2 regions of the Bacillus sp. FSL H8-0534 genome follow, and region 2 is predicted to be linked to the other one. Evidence: riboswitches for the same ligand, from Rfam matches in the RefSeq annotation. Region 2 holds a riboswitch; the other holds the start of a gene.
What was found. Region 2 has a riboswitch for FMN ahead of ribD (bifunctional diaminohydroxyphosphoribosylaminopyrimidine deaminase/5-amino-6-(5-phosphoribosylamino)uracil reductase RibD). Riboswitches for the same ligand answer to the same signal wherever they lie in the genome.
Positions count from the first base shown of each region.

Region 1: linked by a shared signal. The riboswitch ahead of MHH71_RS08160 (ECF transporter S component) and the one ahead of ribD (bifunctional diaminohydroxyphosphoribosylaminopyrimidine deaminase/5-amino-6-(5-phosphoribosylamino)uracil reductase RibD) in region 2 are both predicted to bind FMN.

Region 1 is NZ_JBBOUC010000001.1:1,547,658-1,556,492, reverse strand. It holds gene resD (DNA-binding response regulator ResD) at 238-954, shown strand; gene MHH71_RS08180 (ATP-binding protein) at 954-2,729, shown strand; gene MHH71_RS08175 (cob(I)yrinic acid a,c-diamide adenosyltransferase) at 3,146-3,718, shown strand; gene MHH71_RS08170 (peptidoglycan DD-metalloendopeptidase family protein) at 3,802-4,416, shown strand; gene MHH71_RS08165 (hypothetical protein) at 4,446-5,129, opposite strand; FMN riboswitch at 5,396-5,533, shown strand; gene MHH71_RS08160 (ECF transporter S component) at 5,697-6,275, shown strand; gene MHH71_RS08155 (ferredoxin) at 6,393-6,641, opposite strand; gene MHH71_RS08150 (helix-turn-helix domain-containing protein) at 6,961-8,022, shown strand; gene MHH71_RS08145 (RecQ family ATP-dependent DNA helicase) at 8,012-8,835, shown strand, end outside.
Region 2 is NZ_JBBOUC010000001.1:4,492,443-4,501,277, reverse strand. It holds gene MHH71_RS23000 (alpha/beta hydrolase) at 23-946, shown strand; gene MHH71_RS22995 (DUF2552 family protein) at 962-1,207, opposite strand; gene MHH71_RS22990 (CDGSH iron-sulfur domain-containing protein) at 1,349-1,555, shown strand; gene crcB (fluoride efflux transporter CrcB) at 1,594-1,947, opposite strand; gene crcB (fluoride efflux transporter CrcB) at 1,944-2,348, opposite strand; FMN riboswitch at 2,662-2,805, shown strand; gene ribD (bifunctional diaminohydroxyphosphoribosylaminopyrimidine deaminase/5-amino-6-(5-phosphoribosylamino)uracil reductase RibD) at 3,114-4,226, shown strand; gene ribE (riboflavin synthase) at 4,208-4,852, shown strand; gene MHH71_RS22965 (bifunctional 3,4-dihydroxy-2-butanone-4-phosphate synthase/GTP cyclohydrolase II) at 4,865-6,058, shown strand; gene ribH (6,7-dimethyl-8-ribityllumazine synthase) at 6,091-6,552, shown strand; gene MHH71_RS22955 (hypothetical protein) at 6,585-6,905, opposite strand; gene MHH71_RS22950 (hypothetical protein) at 7,263-7,493, opposite strand; gene bioB (biotin synthase BioB) at 7,821-8,819, opposite strand; gene bioC (malonyl-ACP O-methyltransferase BioC) at 8,773-8,835, opposite strand, start outside.

The DNA.
Region 1 (8,835 bases), 2.9 Mb from region 2:
GCAAAATAAAGGCTGATTTTGTAAAATGATGTCGGGGCCTAAATGTCCTGTTCAAGAAAAATACATATTTTTGGAAAAGAAATGAACAAATTTTATTATTCTTGTGAAGTATAATGTCTAAGGTGGAAGACTAACATTTTAGAATTATCTATTATGAGATAAGAGTAAAAATCGTATTACATCATAGAAAGGTAGGTGTGAACCGTTGTCATGTTTTTTTACGGGCAGCGGGAAGCAATGGAAAATGAACCAAGAATTTTAATTGTAGATGATGAAGATCGTATTCGCCGTTTATTAAAAATGTATTTAGAAAGAGAACAATATACGATTGATGAGGCTGATAATGGTGATACAGCTTTAGAAAAAGCATTGCAAAATGATTATGATTTAATCTTATTAGACATCATGATGCCTGGAAAAGATGGGATTGAAGTATGTAAAGGAATTCGTGAGAAAAAAGCAACACCAATTATTATGCTGACAGCTAAAGGTGAAGAAGTAAACAGGGTGCAAGGATTTGAAGTTGGCTCGGATGATTATATCGTAAAGCCGTTTAGTCCACGTGAAGTAGTCCTTCGTGTAAAAGCGGTCTTGCGACGTTCTGTGACAACAACATTCTTTACACAAGATACAATAACAAAAGATATTATTGTATTCCCGCATTTAACAATTGATAACGATGCGCATCGCGTTACTGCTGATGGTGATGAAGTCAATTTAACACCAAAGGAATATGAATTGTTACTATTTTTAGCAAAGGCTCCTGATAAAGTATTTGATCGTGAGCAATTATTAAAAGAGGTATGGCAATATGAATTCTTTGGAGACCTGCGTACAGTAGATACGCACGTAAAGCGTTTACGTGAAAAATTAAGTAAAAAATCAGCTGATGCAGCGAAGATGATCGTAACTGTATGGGGTGTTGGTTATAAGTTTGAGGTTGTGAACGACTGATGCTTTGGAGAAGTGTAGTAGGAAAGCTATGGATGACCATATTGCTTCTTGTTTCATTTGTTCTTGGCTTTGTTGCCATTTTGCTTTCGCAGTTTTTTGATAATTACTATATTGAAATGAGTGAAAACAGGCTTACAAAAGTAGCGACAAGTGTTTCGGAATTAATTGAAGAAGGTGCAGACGAAAAAACGATTGAGAATATCGCGTATAAGTTTGCTGATCCGCTCTCACGAATTATTATTGTAAAAGGGGATCATGAAGTTTCTTCTTCACCGAAACAAGAAGGATTGGTAGATCTTACAATAGAAGATCTGAAAAAGGATAAAGATTTAGCAGCTGTTTTTATAGATAAAAAAGAAAATAAAGAAAAAATAAAAAAAGTGTCTGATGACAAAACGAAGAAGAACTCTGAAAATGATATTATGATTGTTGGCAAGCCGCTGCAATCATCAAATCATAGTGCGGTGTTTGTGTATCAATCATTGCAAGTTCCAAAACAAGGTATGGAAAAAGCGACAGATTTTATTTTTTTATCAGCGGGAATTGCGATTATTTTAACAACGTTCTTTGCATTTTTCTTATCGACACGAATTACAGCTCCACTTCGTAAAATGCGTGAAGTGGCCTTTGAAGTAGCGCGCGGGAAATTTGATACGAAAGCACCTATGGTTTCGCAAGACGAAATAGGAGAGCTAGCAACGGCGTTAAATCAAATGGGAAAACAATTAAAGTTTAATATTAATGCACTACAGCAAGAAAAAGAACAACTTTCTAGTATTTTAAGCAGTATGGCAGATGGGGTTGTAACGCTAAATCAAGAGTGTGAGGTTGTTGTTATCAATCCACCGGCGGAGCATTTTTTACAAGTTTGGCAAGAAGAAAAAGAGTTGGAATTAAGTAGGAATTTACCGCCGGAACTTGTTGAGTTGTTTCATCTTGTAGTAGAAAGTGAGCAACAGCAAGTCATTGAAATTAATTTACAAAAGGGTAACTACGTTGTCCTTATGACGCCGCTATATAATCAAACAAAAATTCGCGGTGCTGTGGCGGTGCTTCGTGATATGACAGAAGAACGTCGCCTTGAAAAAATGCGTCAAGATTTTATTGCGAATGTGTCTCATGAATTGCGCACACCGATGGTTATGCTCCAAGGGTATAGTGAGGCAATCTTGGATGATATTGTTCAAACAAAAGAAGAAATAAATGAATTTGTACAAATTATTTATGATGAGTCAGTTCGTTTAGGTCGCCTTGTGAATGAGCTTTTAGATTTAGCGCGTATGGAAAGTGGTCATGTTGAATTGCATATATCTGAAGTGGATATTCATCCATTTGTTGAGAAGATTGGACGCAAATTTCAAGGGATTGCAAAAGAAAAAAATGTGCGGTTAACAGTTGATTTCCGTAATCCAATTGAGCAACATTCGTTTGATCCAGATCGTATGGAGCAAGTATTAACGAACTTAATTGACAATGCAATCAGGCATACAAATGCAGGTGGTCATGTTGAGCTTATTATTGATACGAAAAATAATGGACTCATGTTTGAAGTGCAAGATTCAGGTGCTGGTATTCCTGAAGAAGACATTCCGTTCTTGTTTGATCGTTTTTATAAAGCTGATAAAGCAAGAACACGTGGGAAAACAGGTGGTACTGGTTTAGGGCTTGCAATTGCTAAAAACATTGTACAAGGGCATAATGGTAAAGTTTCTATATCAAGTGTCGTTGGAGAAGGAACAATATTCTCTGTATATTTACCAGGTCAATCAATATAAGTGATATTGTTGTGAGTCAATACTGAAGTTCTAGTATTTTTTATTCTTTTTGAGTTTATAATATTTTCTCAATGGAATGAAGAATATTAGAGCTTTTTGTTTTATTGTACTATTTGTAGATGGTAGTCTCTCTATGAAAGTTGATTGAAAGACAAGAAGCTTAGACTAAGGAAAGAATAAATCCATGTTGATTTGCTGGCATATAAGTCACGGCTATGAAAATAAAAGAAGGTCTCCGCTCATTTTCTCCTTCTGTTCTCACATGGCATGGGGCTAAAAGGTACTGACCGTTTCTACGCATGGTCGGATGCTCTCTCCCATCAAAAAAAGAAAGGTTTAAGTCGTTTTTTTCAATGTATACTTACATTTGATGGATCGTGTAATGAATAAAAATTTAAAAGAGAGGTGTAGAATATTTGAAACTATATACGAAAACAGGAGATAAAGGACAAACGAGTATTATAGGTGGACGAGTTGATAAAGATCATATTCGTGTAGAAGCATATGGAACAATTGATGAGGCGAATTCTCATATTGGATATGCGATGACTATGCTTCAAGAAGAATGCTTTCAAGACATACATGAGGAGCTTGAAAAGATTCAGCATGAATTGTTTGATTGCGGTGGAGATTTAGCAATTGTGCAGCAAAAATTACCTTATAAAGTAACAGAAGAAATGGTCATATATTTAGAAGGACGAATTGATCACTACATAGAAGAAGCGCCACCATTAGAGTGTTTTATTTTACCTGGCGGGAGCCCAGCATCTGCGGTGACCCATGTTGCACGTACGGTAACGCGGAGAGCTGAGCGCTATATTGTATCATTAGGAAAGCAAGAGGAAATAAATGAAGTTGTATTACGATATGTCAATCGATTATCTGATTATTTATTCGCAATAGCTAGGGTGATAAATGCTCGCCTTATGGTGAAAGATGTTGAATATAAACGAAGTGCAATTGGTTTTCGTAAAAAGGAAGTGGAGTAATTCACTTTCTTTTTTGTATACTTTTTTCCGTAATATACCACAATAGAGAAAGTGTGGCGGTTATTAAAAAACGGAGGATGTATATGAAAGGCTTAAAAGTCGGGATACTTGTCTTTGGATTGTTTTTTAGTTCTCAATTATATGCTTATGCTGAGGACGGACGATGGACATGGCCGGTAGATGGAAGAATTAGTGACTATTTTGGAACAAGAAATGGAAAACACTATGGTATTGATATAGCTGCTCCAATCGGAACACCGATTGCCGCTATTCGAGGTGGAACGGTGACAAAATCCTATTTTTCAAATAGTTATGGAAATGTAGTGTTTATTAAGCATGGAGAATATGAGGCCGTTTACGCCCATCTAAATAAGAGATATGTATTTCAAGGGAATCATATTACAAGAGGTGAGGTAATTGGTGAAGTGGGAAACACAGGTGAATCACGAGGTGCACATCTGCACTTAGAAGTTCATAAAGGTGCTTGGACATTTGGGAAAAGAAATGCAATGAATCCATTGTTTGTTTTAAATGGAGAAAGGGATCAAGTGGTTTCATCATCGATGTATATTGTGCAAAAAGGGGATACATTGGTCAGTATTGCCCGTAAGTTTGGCATGACTGTTCATGAGATAAAAGTAAAAAATGCATTACAACAAGATCGAATTTATCCAAATCAAAAATTATATATGAATTAAAAAAAGGGCTAGTAGGACTAGCTCTTTTTTTACCAAAAAATAAAGACACATATAAATCCAGAAATGGCTAAATAGCTATAATAATAAAAGACCTTTGTCCTTGTTTTTTCCTTCGTTCGAAATAATACAATGGTTGGTTCGATTAGTCCAATTGTAAAGCAAAGTAGACCAAGGAGCATACAGCCGATAGAAAACGAATACAAGGCAACTTGTACTTGAAATGGAATTATCCACTTTAATAAAAATGCAATAAGTGCTGTATAACAAATGCTGCCTATATATTTGTTTAAAGTTGTATTGGAACGAAAACCAGGAAGCTTTTTCAAAAAGGATCGGGAAACAACTTCTGTTTGTAAAGAAGTATGTTCTTTAATTATTTTTTGGGCCTCTTTCCCTTTATGAAAGAGAGAGAGAATCCAATTTCGTTTTCCTTGGAAAACAAATTGTGATGTTGTTAAATAGTGATCAATTTTCACTTTATCCCAACTTTTCCACAGGTGACGCTCGCGTAGCTTTAGTTTACTTTCTGTTGTTTTATCATACTGATATACACTAATTCCTTCTTTGTCAAAAGTAGCATAGTATGTTTCTCTTGAAAATGTGCCTAAATCAATTGGACAGTAGAAAAGTAATTCCTTTTTTAAATAAAAGTATTCTTTTCTTAAGTTTTTTTTCATCGTTTCTTGAATAGAGTGTCTTTTTTCTTTCTTCATGACATTTCCTCCGTATTAAGAAAATGCTCTTATCTTAACAATTCAACATCTTATCACTTTTCTGTATGAATGACTAGGGAATTACGCAGGAAAAAGTCAGATTGTAAAAAATATGGATTGTGTTGTCAAATAATTCGATAGCTTTTTTATTGAGTATTAATAAGACAAATCTTATATAGAACGATGCTTACTATTCGTAAGTTATAAACATTTTTATTCACAACTGTATGATGTTGTTGTATAATGGTGAAGAAAATAGAATATCGGTCTATCTTCGGGGCAGGGTGAAAATCCCGACCGGCGGTGATGAACAGTTGCTTTTCGTTCTAAGCCCGCGAGCCGTTAAGGCAGGATTTGGTGAGATTCCAAAGCCGACAGTACAGTCTGGATGGGAGAAGATGGAGGTTCAAGCGTTCAAAAAAGATAGCTCTTTGAACGTCTGTTTGATGTGCCTAAAAATTCTCCCTTTGTGTAAACCACAAAGGGTTTTTTCGTATCATGAAAAAATAGGCATAGCAGAACCTTTCCACTTTCCATGAGATGATCGATGGAAAAGGAGAGAGAATGATGAAACAAAAAAACAGTGTAGTACAAATGGTGAGTGTAGCGATGCTTAGTAGTATTGCGTATTTGCTTATGATGTTGGATTTTCCATTTCCAGGACTTCCGCCATTTTTAAAAATTGACTTTAGTGATGTGCCAGCTTTAATTGCAGCGATTATTTTTAGTCCGATTGCAGGTGTAGTTGTAGAAGGGATAAAAAATATCCTTCACTATGGGATTCAAGGAAGTTTAACCGGAGTTCCGGTTGGAGAGGTAGCTAATTTCATTGCGGGATGTCTATTTATTGGTCCAGCGGCATTCTTATTTCGTAAGCATCGCACAGTAAAAAGTTTAACAACAGGGTTAATGTTAGGAACGGTTGCTATGTCTATCATTATGAGTGTGTTAAATTATTTCATTATTTTACCAGCGTACACTTGGTTTTTAAATCAGCCTGCTATGTCTAGCAGTGGTATGCGACAAATGATTGTAGCGGCAATTCTACCATTTAATTTAATTAAAGGAATTGTTGTAACAGTTGTGTTTGTAGCGCTGTTTTCACGTTTAAAAGTATGGGTATTTGCAAAAATGAAAAATGCATAGAAATTTTGGCCATCAGAGGAGAGAATATCGCTGATGGCTTTTTAAATTGTAAGTTAGATGAATAACAAAAAATCCCCCTCATAAAATGAGGGGGATTTTTTGAAGTTAATAAAAAGACTATTCGAATTTTAAAGCGTCGCCATCGAATGATTCGTCAGCAACTTTAATTGAGTCAGTTGGACAACCTTCAAATGCGTCCATCATGTCGTCAATTAATACATCTGGAATTTCAACGATACCTTGGTTATCATCTAATGTTACAAATGCAATACCTTCATCATCGTAATCATAAATGTCTGGTGCAGCAGCTCCGCAAGCTCCGCATGCGATGCAAGTGTCTTTATCAACAATTGTATATTTTGCCATATTCTTTTCCCTCCTGATAATATGTATGTGAAAATATTCGCTATAAAAATTATAACCTTATTGTAAAACGGTTTTTCAAACTTTTCAACATAAAATTATAATGATAATGCTTATCAATTAGAGTGTCAACTTATTTTTGATTTATTTCACAAGATTTTCAAAATGCCTAAATGCTGTACAGTTTGATACAATAGAAAATATAAAGTGAAACTTCTATCAGTGGGGTTCTCTTCATCGCTATCGATAGAAAGCTTTCACCAATCGGGCTTTTACTGTCAGCAAATAGCGGGATAAATGTAATTGAAAGGTGGAAGCGGTGATGCAGTTACAATATACTTTACTATATTGCATAAAACAATTAAATGGTGAACGAACTGTTTCTTCCATTTATCACCTTTTAAAAGGAAAACGTTCTTCACAAACACTACAAGACGGAAATATATTTCACATTTCTTTTCTGTTTGGAATATACAAATCATTACAACGTTCTGATTATGATCAGGAAATTGAACATGTATTGCATAAAGAATGGATTCAGAATGTACATGAAAATACGTACATTTTAACTGATGCTGGAAAGGAACAACTGGAAACTTGGAAAAAAACACTTTCTTTTCCACAGTATTTACATGGTTTACACTATGGTGATCTTGGCGAGCTTTTTTGGAAACGACTTTCATTAATTATTCAAACTGTGTCAAATTTACAACAGCAAAATGCGAAATTTATTCCTATTCAACAAGATACAGAGATCATGATGTGGGTCAAGCAGTTCCTCATCGGGATACCGTATACAAGAAGTGAACTTGCGGCAGGTTTGTGGAAAGAGATACATATGCTGTTGAAAGATACTTTGCCAATAGAAGCAACGATTTTTACATATCGACTAACTGGGTATGAACGGATTGGATATACATTAAAACAACTTGCAGAAATTACAAACCAAGATGTATTTCGCATCTATCTCTTATTTTGGGGTACCATTCATTTCTTTATTCAATCTGTTCGAGAGAATGAAAAAGAGTTTCCGTTATTAACAAAAATTATTTCTTATCCGAATGAAAGGGCAGATTTGTTTAGTTTATCCACGCAGAAAACATATCAGCTTTGGAGACAAGGGCTCTCTTTAGATGAAATTGCAACGATTAGAAATTTAAAGGTTGCAACAATAGAGGATCATTTTGTTGAAATTGCATTACGCGAACGAGATTTTTCTATTGAAATGTTCATGGGGAAAAATAAAATTAAGCATGTGCAGCGCATTATTGAAACATTACAAACACGTAAGTTGCGTGTATTAAAGCAAGCGGTAGGAGAAACAGTTTCTTATTTTGAAATTCGTCTTGTGTTAGCACAGATGGAGGGTGTAAATGAGACTTGAGGATTATCTGTATAAGTGGTTTGGTTATAACGAATTTCGTCAAGGACAGAAAGATGTTATTGTGGATTTGTTGCAAGGAAAAGATGTTGTGGCGATGCTTCCAACTGGAAGAGGAAAATCAATGTGCTATCAACTTCCAGGTCTTATGAGAGATGGAACAGTACTGATTGTTTCTCCATTACTATCCTTAATGGAAGATCAGGTAGCGCAGCTTAAATATATAGTAAAGGATCGTGTGATTGCGTTTAATAGTTTCCGTACATTAACTGAGAAAAAAGAAGCGATAAAAAGATTATCTTCTTATAAATTTGTCTTTGTCTCGCCTGAAATGCTGCAAACTGAAGCAATAATAAGAGAACTAAAAAAGATTCATATTTCGCTATTTGTCGTTGATGAAGCACATTGTATTTCGCAATGGGGTTACGATTTTCGAACAGACTATAAAAAATTAGATCAAGTTATAGCGGCTATTGGACATCCTCCGGTATTAGCATTAACAGCTACTGCAACAAAAGAAGTATTACAAGATATTATAAAAAGTTTAAAACTTACGAATGTAGCAGAGCATGTGTATTCGATTGATCGTCCAAATATTGCAATGGAAGTACAATTTGTACAAACAATAGAAGAAAAAAAGGAAGCGCTTCTCACGCAAGTTACTTATTTACAAGGACCAGGAATTATTTATTGTTCTAGCAGGGCTTGGACGGAGCGCCTGACAGAATATTTAAGGAGTAAAGGTATAGCAGATGTTGCATTTTATCATGGTGGAATGGAACATGAAGAGCGGATGTTAATTCAGCAACAATTTAT
Region 2 (8,835 bases):
TATTTGGAGGATGAGGGAAGATATGAAACGTTTTTTTACAGCATTGCTAACCATAATAGGAGCATTAATTGGTATCGGTATTTTCTTTACCAATAAAGTAATGTATTTAAAGAAAAAAACAGAGGAAGAAATTTTAGAACGTGAAACAAAAAAACACTTTCGCTTAGAGGATTTTAACGCCATTCCAAAAGAAGAGGTTCGTATCCCGTCTCAATTTAAATACGACCTTCACGGCTACTACATTTCTGCAGGCAATTCTAATAAATTTATGATTTTTTGCCACGGTGTAACCGTAAATAAAATAAACTCTGTCAAATATGCAAATTTATTTTTAAACAGAGGCTACAATGTATTTATTTATGATCATCGTCGCCATGGTAAAACAGGTGGTAAAACGACAAGTTATGGCTATTACGAAAAATATGATTTAAAGACGGTAGTTGACTGGCTCAAAGACCGTTTTGGTACAAATATTATACTTGGTGTTCATGGAGAATCAATGGGAGCAGCGACATTGCTACAATACGCAGGTATGGTGGAAGACGGTGCTGATTTTTACATTGCAGATTGTCCATTTTCTGACTTCTACGAACAATTACACCATCGCTTAAAAGTCGAGTTTCATTTACCAAAATGGCCACTACTACCATTGGCAAATGCCGTTTTAAAAGTACGAGACGGTTATACAATACGTGAAGTTTCTCCTATCGATTGTGTAAAAAACATAAATAATCCAGTCCTTTTTATTCATAGTAAAGACGATGACTATATTTTATGTGATATGACAAAAGCCCTTTATGAAGCAAAAGAAAATAATAAACAGCTCTTTATTGCAGAACACGGTGCACACGCTTGCTCTTATAACGAAAATAGACAAGAGTATGAGGATGCCGTTGATCAATTCTTAGAAACATATGTAAAAGAAACAAAAAACAGGCTTGCATAAGCCTGTTTTTTCATATTACTGCGCTAAAACATCTGTAACTTGTTCCATATTTTCAGAAATCCATTTTACCGCTTCATCAAGCGTTTGAAATTCTGTCGTTTGAAATGTTACCTCATCTTGCAAAAGCCACACATCTTTTGCTTCTTGTCCCACACCTGCAATCGACCAATGAAGTAAGCTATATGGATGATTATCATTTAAAAACGATGCCCAAGTGCGCTCATTTGCAATATTTTGTAATGTACGTAATTGTTTATTCATGTTTCGTCACCTTACTGTATTTCAGTTATAAACGTTATTATAACATTCTCTGCCCCTACACACAAAGAACTGTTTTCTTATTGTCAAGTGCTTCCTACAATTATATGATGAACATAAGCGTTTGAGAGGAGGGGAATAACGTTGGCAAAAGTTCAAATTAAAGTAAATGATAATGGTTCATTTCGCATTACAGGGGATGTGGAATTAATCGACTCACAAGGGAATGCTTTCCCGGCAAAACCTGCATTTTCTTTATGTCGCTGCGGCTTATCAAAAAATATGCCTTATTGCGACGCTTCGCATAAAGGCATATTTGAATCTGTTGTTCGAGCACCAAAGGGAGAATAATGATATAAGAAGCACGCGCAATGACTTGCGCGCGCTTCTTATATATGCCCTATATAAAAACCTAAAAATGCTGAAAAAATGCCTAGCATATAACTCATTATTAAATACAATACAGCCTTTTGTCCTTCTCGCTTATGTATCAATTGAACAATTTCAAGTTTAAATGTTGAAAAAGTAGTAAATGCTCCCATAAATCCTGTTCCGCATAATAATAGCCATGTACTACTCACCTCAGCTCCATACAATAGACCTAGTAAAAATGAGCCTAATATATTTACAAATAGTGTTCCATATGGAAACAAGCTTCCGTACTTTTCTTTCATTGCATTACTAATAGAAAATCTAGCAATTGCTCCAAAAAAACCACCGATTCCTACAAGCAATATATTCATAGTGCTCCTTCTTTCTTCATGCTTTTTTCATATAATGCATTTCCAAGATAAAATCCAAATAAAGAAAAGAGCAATCCTCCAACTACACTTGTACTTACATAATAAAATGCCATAAGAAACGCTTCATGCTGCATGAATTTCAACGTCTCTACGTTAAATGTTGAAAAAGTGGTAAAAGAACCAATCATTCCTGTTCCAATGCTACTCATTATCACTTGTGAAACATGTTTCATACGAAACAAATACATCGTTAAAAATGCCAATAAAAAACTACCAATCATATTCGCTGACCATGTTGCCAGCGGAAAAGAATCGACTGAATGAATACCAGCCCATTGTCCTAATTCGTATCGTGCTAAAGCTCCAACAATACCACCGATTCCTACTGCAATATATTTCATATTTCCACCTCGTTTACATATACTGAAATCTTTCCCATACTATATATACATTTTGATTCTCCAACATTTAAGTCGCGGCTATGAAAACAAAAGCAGACCTCCATTTATTTTCTCCTTTTGTTTAACATGGCATGGGGTGAACCGCCTCGGACTCTCTCTCCTCCCCTAAAAAGAAAAGGTTTTCTATCAAGTTTTCAATTTGTATTTATATAGTATAACAAAATTAATTTCCCCCTTCATTTTCATACAATTCTTCACATTCGAATATTTTTTACTATCCCTTTTTCTTTTTTGTGCTATAATGTGAGCAAACAGCATCCTTCGGGGTCGGGTGAAATTCCCAACCGGCGGTGATGAAGTGCACACTTCTAAGTCCGTGACCCGTTTCCAACTCGGAAACGGTGGATCTAGTGAAATTCTAGGGCCGACAGTATAGTCTGGATGGGAGAAGGATATGTTTTCTAGTGCTTATATAGCGAATACACTTTTATTTTGGCGTACACATTTTTACTGATTCGTTTTGAATCACTGTATATGTTTTATTTCATATACCTATTTTTCTATGCTGAAATAAAAAGATACGACTAGCGTATAAAAAATTGATAGTTTGCTAGGCTTTTTTCTCGTGCAAAAATATCAATTATCGTTAGGCTTCTTTCCTATACTCTCGTATTCGAACTATATTACTAGAAATCACGTCTCCCAAACCCCAAGGATACTATTATCCTTGGGGTTTTTTGATTTTTCTTAGGAGAGGTGAAAAGAATGACAGACCAAGAATATATGAGGATTGCCTTGCAATTAGCACAAAGTACTGCAGGTCAAACAAGTCCAAATCCAATGGTCGGTGCTGTTGTTGTAAAAGATGGAAACATCGTTGGAATGGGAGCGCATCTGCTTGCAGGCGAAGAACACGCTGAAGTTCACGCTCTTCGCATGGCCGGTGATAAAGCAAACGGCTCCACTGTATATGTAACGTTAGAGCCGTGTAGTCACTTTGGAAAAACTCCACCGTGCTGCGATCTACTTATTGAAAAAAAGGTGAAACGTGTTGTAATTGCCACACTTGATTGCAATCCGCTCGTTTCAGGTAGCGGTGCAAAACGTTTGCAAAAAGCTGGTATTAGCGTAACTACTGGTGTTCTCGAAGAAGAGGCCACCGCATTAAACCGGTACTTTTTCCACTATATGAAAACGAAACTGCCGTTTGTAACAATAAAAACAGCGATGAGTTTAGATGGAAAAATAGCAACTACTACCGGGGAAAGCAAATGGATTACAGGTGAAGTTGCTCGTACAGATGTCCATCAATATCGTCATACGCACGATGCCATCCTTATCGGAGTGAATACTGTCATAGCTGATAATCCATCTTTAACAACACGCCTTCCAAACGGCGGCAAGCATCCGATTCGTATTATTTTAGATACACATTTACGAACTCCGCTATCCTCTCATGTCATTACAGACGAGATGGCACCAACATGGATTATTGTTGGAAAAGATGTAAATAAAGAAAAAATAGCGGGCTACGAATCTCAGGCGGTATCTGTACTTCAAATGAAGACGAGCCAAATTGAAATACGCGACCTTCTCCTCCTTCTCGGTGAGAAACAAATCCTTTCACTCTTTGTTGAAGGTGGACAATCGGTACACGCGAGCTTTTTAGAAACAAAGTGTTTCAATGAAATTGTGACCTATATAAGTCCAAAATTAATCGGCGGAAAAGATGCTCCAACTATGTTTGGTGGCACCGGCTTTATAAAACTGCAAGATGCAATTTCCTTGCAAATTCAAGAGATGAAACAAATTGGTGATGATATAAAAATCGTTGCTAGTGTGCGAAATGAGGTGCCTGCATGTTTACAGGAATTGTAGAAGAACTTGGAACTGTTTCGAATATCAGGCAAAGCGGAGAAGCGATGAAGCTAACAATTACAGCAAACACAATCTTGTCAGACGTAAAACTAGGAGACAGTATTGCTGTAAATGGGATCTGTTTAACCGTCACTTCTTTTACAGCGTCTTCTTTTACTGTTGATGCGATGCCTGAAACGGTGCGAGCGACATCATTACGTATGCTCGGCACCAGTTCTAAAGTAAATTTAGAACGAGCAATGGCTGCAAACGGACGCTTTGGTGGACATTTCGTCACAGGGCATATCGATGGAATTGGAACCATTTTAAATAAAAAACAGCACTACAATGCTATATATTACAAAATTGGAATTCCAGATGATTTACTCCGTTATTGTTTACAAAAAGGGTCCATTGCTGTTGATGGCACAAGTTTAACAATATTTGATATAGATGAATCTTCCATTACAATCTCGCTCATTCCACATACCGTAAGCGAATCTATCATTGGTAAAAAAGCGGCGGGAGATATTGTGAATATTGAATGTGACATGATTGGAAAATATATCGAACGTTTTATTTCAAAGCCAACAAAGCGAAGCACTTCAGTTACAGAAAGCTTTTTACAAGAAAACGGATTTCTATAAGGAGGAAGCACAATGTTTCATCGTATTGAAGAAGCACTAGAAGATTTAAAACAAGGAAAAGTCGTCATCGTATGTGATGATGAAAGCCGTGAAAACGAAGGAGATTTCATCGCTTTAGCAGAGAACATTACACCAGAAACAATTAATTTTATGATTACACATGGCCGTGGCCTTGTCTGTGTACCGATTACAGAACAATATGCGGAACGCTTACAGTTAGAGCCTATGGTTTCTCATAATACAGATTCTCATCATACTGCGTTTACAGTAAGCGTTGACCATATTTCTACAACAACAGGTATTAGTGCTTACGAACGTGCAACGACTGTGCGCGAATTATTAAATCCGGATTCAAAAGGAACAGATTTTAATCGTCCGGGTCATATCTTTCCTTTAATCGCCAAAGAAGGTGGAGTCCTGCGCCGCGCTGGGCATACAGAGGCAGCTGTTGATTTAGCAAAATTATGTGGCGCAGAACCAGCCGGAGTTATTTGTGAAATTATAAATGAAGACGGCACGATGGCACGTGTTCCTGATTTAGTACAAGTTGCAAAACAATTTAATATAAAAATGATTACGATTGAAGATTTAATCGCCTATCGCCGCCATCATGAAACGCTCGTGACAAGGGAGATTGAAATTACATTACCGACAGATTTCGGTACATTTCATGCAATCGGTTATTCCAACTCATTGGATCAGAAAGAACATATCGCTCTCGTAAAAGGAGACATTTCTACTGGTGAACCTGTTCTCGTTCGTTTGCATTCTGAATGTTTAACTGGCGATGTTTTCGGTTCATGCCGCTGTGACTGTGGTCCACAGCTTCATGCTGCTCTTTCTCAAATTGAACGCGAAGGAAAAGGTATTCTTCTTTATATGCGCCAAGAAGGCCGCGGGATTGGCTTGCTGAATAAGCTCCGTGCATACAAATTACAAGAAGAAGGATTAGATACTGTTGAGGCAAATGAAAAACTAGGATTTCCTGCCGATCTTCGCGATTACGGTATTGGTGCCCAAATCTTAAAAGATCTAGGGTTACAGCAATTGCGTTTATTAACGAATAATCCAAGAAAAATCGCAGGTTTGCAAGGTTATGATTTAGAAGTTGTCGAACGCGTACCATTGCAAATGCCAACAAAAGAAGAAAACAAAACATATTTACAAACAAAGGTAGAAAAATTAGGTCACCTATTAAACTTATAATCTATTAATTATAATTAAAGGAGAGATATATTATGGTATTCGAAGGTCATTTAGTTGGTACAGGATTAAAAGTAGGGATTGTTGTTGGACGTTTCAATGAATTTATTACGAGCAAACTACTAGGCGGTGCACTAGACGGTTTAAAACGACATGGTGTAGAAGAAAATGATATTGATGTTGCATGGGTTCCAGGCGCATTTGAAATCCCATTAATCGCAAAGAAAATGGCAAACAGCGGCAAATACGATGCTGTCATTACACTAGGTACAGTCATTCGCGGTGCTACAACTCATTATGATTATGTTTGTAATGAAGTTGCAAAAGGTGTTGCCTCTTTATCATTACAAGCAGACATCCCAGTTATTTTCGGCGTATTAACGACTGAAACAATTGAACAAGCAATTGAACGTGCTGGTACAAAAGCTGGCAACAAAGGATATGAATCTGCAGTTGCTGCGATTGAAATGGCTCATTTATCAAAACAATGGGCATAAAAAAAGAGGCTTTCGCCTCTTTTTTCTTCTATTTATTTTCCCACTTTTTTCCGCACATCTTTTATCAATTCAGCCATCGTTTTTCCTTCTGTCTTAATACGAAGATTTTGAGCTGTTTTCCAGACATTTTCTCGCTTCTTTTCTTCCTCTACAATATGTAGCTCTTTTCTTACTTCTTTTAGATCCTTCCCTTCAGTTTCAATACCAAAATGCTCAGCTTTTGTTCGAAAATGCTGTTCGATTCTTTGCTGCATTTCTTTCTGTTCCGGATTTTCAGCTGCCTTAACAGGATCGGTGCTTATTGCCTTTAATAAAATAAGAAAGGTCATAATAGCTAGTATATATTTGTGCATTTGAAATCCTCCAACCCGAAATAAATTACACCTTTACTATGTACAATTACAGGGTGGAAAATTCGCCCACACAATTAAATTTTTTACTAAAAAGCTACTTATCTGAAGGACTAGAGGTACTTTATTACATTTTATTTACAATAAAATTTCACGAAAGACTACATTCATAAAGCTACAATCAATTTTTATTCATCTCTTAATTAAGTAACATCGTTCAAAACTTGAACGGTGTTGAAATAAGCTAAATTTCTAAGAAAGCTAATGTTAATATTTCACAATTATTGCTTAATTAAGACGAAGTAATAGAAAACGTTCACAAGAAAAAACGACTTTTTTAACATTTAATTATTAATCTTCCTAACATTCAAGATCACTGTCATCCATACTATATGGGCAAAAATCTTCTTGAATAAATCGCACTGCATTTAAAGCGATTATCTGTGCAGGCATAGAAGGATTACCATCTGGCAATCTAAGTTGCCGCCCAATTACTTGCTCTATTTTAGACAAAATATTAAATAAAAACTTATTATCAGTAGCTAAGGTAAGTGCATTCACCACAGAAGGATTACTTAATTGATTCGTCATATTTGTCCCTGCTTCAAGAACTAGCACGGAAGTACATTTATCATCTGTCAATTCTTTAGCGATTACCCCTCCGGTAGTTCCAGCACCAATCACAATATAATCGAAATATTTTTTTATTTACCTTTTTATTTCAATCACCCCTCCTTTATTTTCCATATGTGTTATTTGTTAGTGGAAAAAGGTGTTTGTACACAAAAGAAAATATTTTCCTTTGTAATGGAAACCATAAAACAGCCATCCTTTCATAAATATTCCATGAAAAAATGGCTGTTTTGTATAAACTTTATTCGATTATTCTAATCTACAAAGGGGCTTTCCCCCTCATTTTTACAGCGCACATTCCTCAATCTCAAACCCTAAATCTTCAATCATATTCCAATCTGCTGTTGGCTCTTGCCCCTCTGTTGTTAAATAATCACCAACAAAGATTGAATTTGCTGCGAATAAGCCAAGCGGCTGCACAGAGCGCAAATTAATTTCGCGGCCACCGGAAATTCGAATTTCTTTTGATGGATTGACAAATCGCATCATCGCTAGTACTTTTAAACATTCTACTGGTGTTAATTCTTTCTGTCCTTCAAGCGGTGTTCCTTTTACAGCAACAAGGAAGTTACATGGAATAGAATCCGCATCTATACGTTGTAATTCAAGCGCAATTTCAACGCGCTGCTCTTTCGTTTCCCCCATTCCAAAAATCGCACCAGAACATGGGGAAATACCCGCTTGCTTTGCTTTTTCTACTGTATCTACACGATCATCATACGTATGTGTTGAGCAAATGCTATCATAATTGTTTGCATGTGTATTTAAGTTATGGTTATAACGGTGAACACCTGCTTCTGCTAAGCGTCCTGCTTGATCCTCATTTAAAAAACCTAAGCAGCAGCAAATTTTCAAATCCGTTGTTTCACGGATTTCTTTCACTGCACCGATAACATGATTTACTTCTTTATCAGTTGGACGACGACCAGATGCAACAATACAGTATGTACCCGCTTTACGGCGAATTGCTTCGTGTGCACCTTCAATAATTTTTTCCTGTGTTAACCATGCATACTTATCGATTGGTGCCTCTGAAACGATAGACTGTGAGCAATACCCACAATCTTCTGGGCATAATCCAGATTTCGTATTAATAATCATATTTAATTTTACTTTTTTACCAAAATGATGATGACGTATGATATAAGCTGCATTCATAATCTCTAATACTTCTGTATCATCTGCTTCTAAAATAGCTATCGCTTCTTCTTTCGTTATACTTCTGCCCTCTACTACTTCAGATGCAATTTGCTTCCAATCTACTTTTGTTTGTACTTGTTTCATTTCTTCTCTTCCCCTC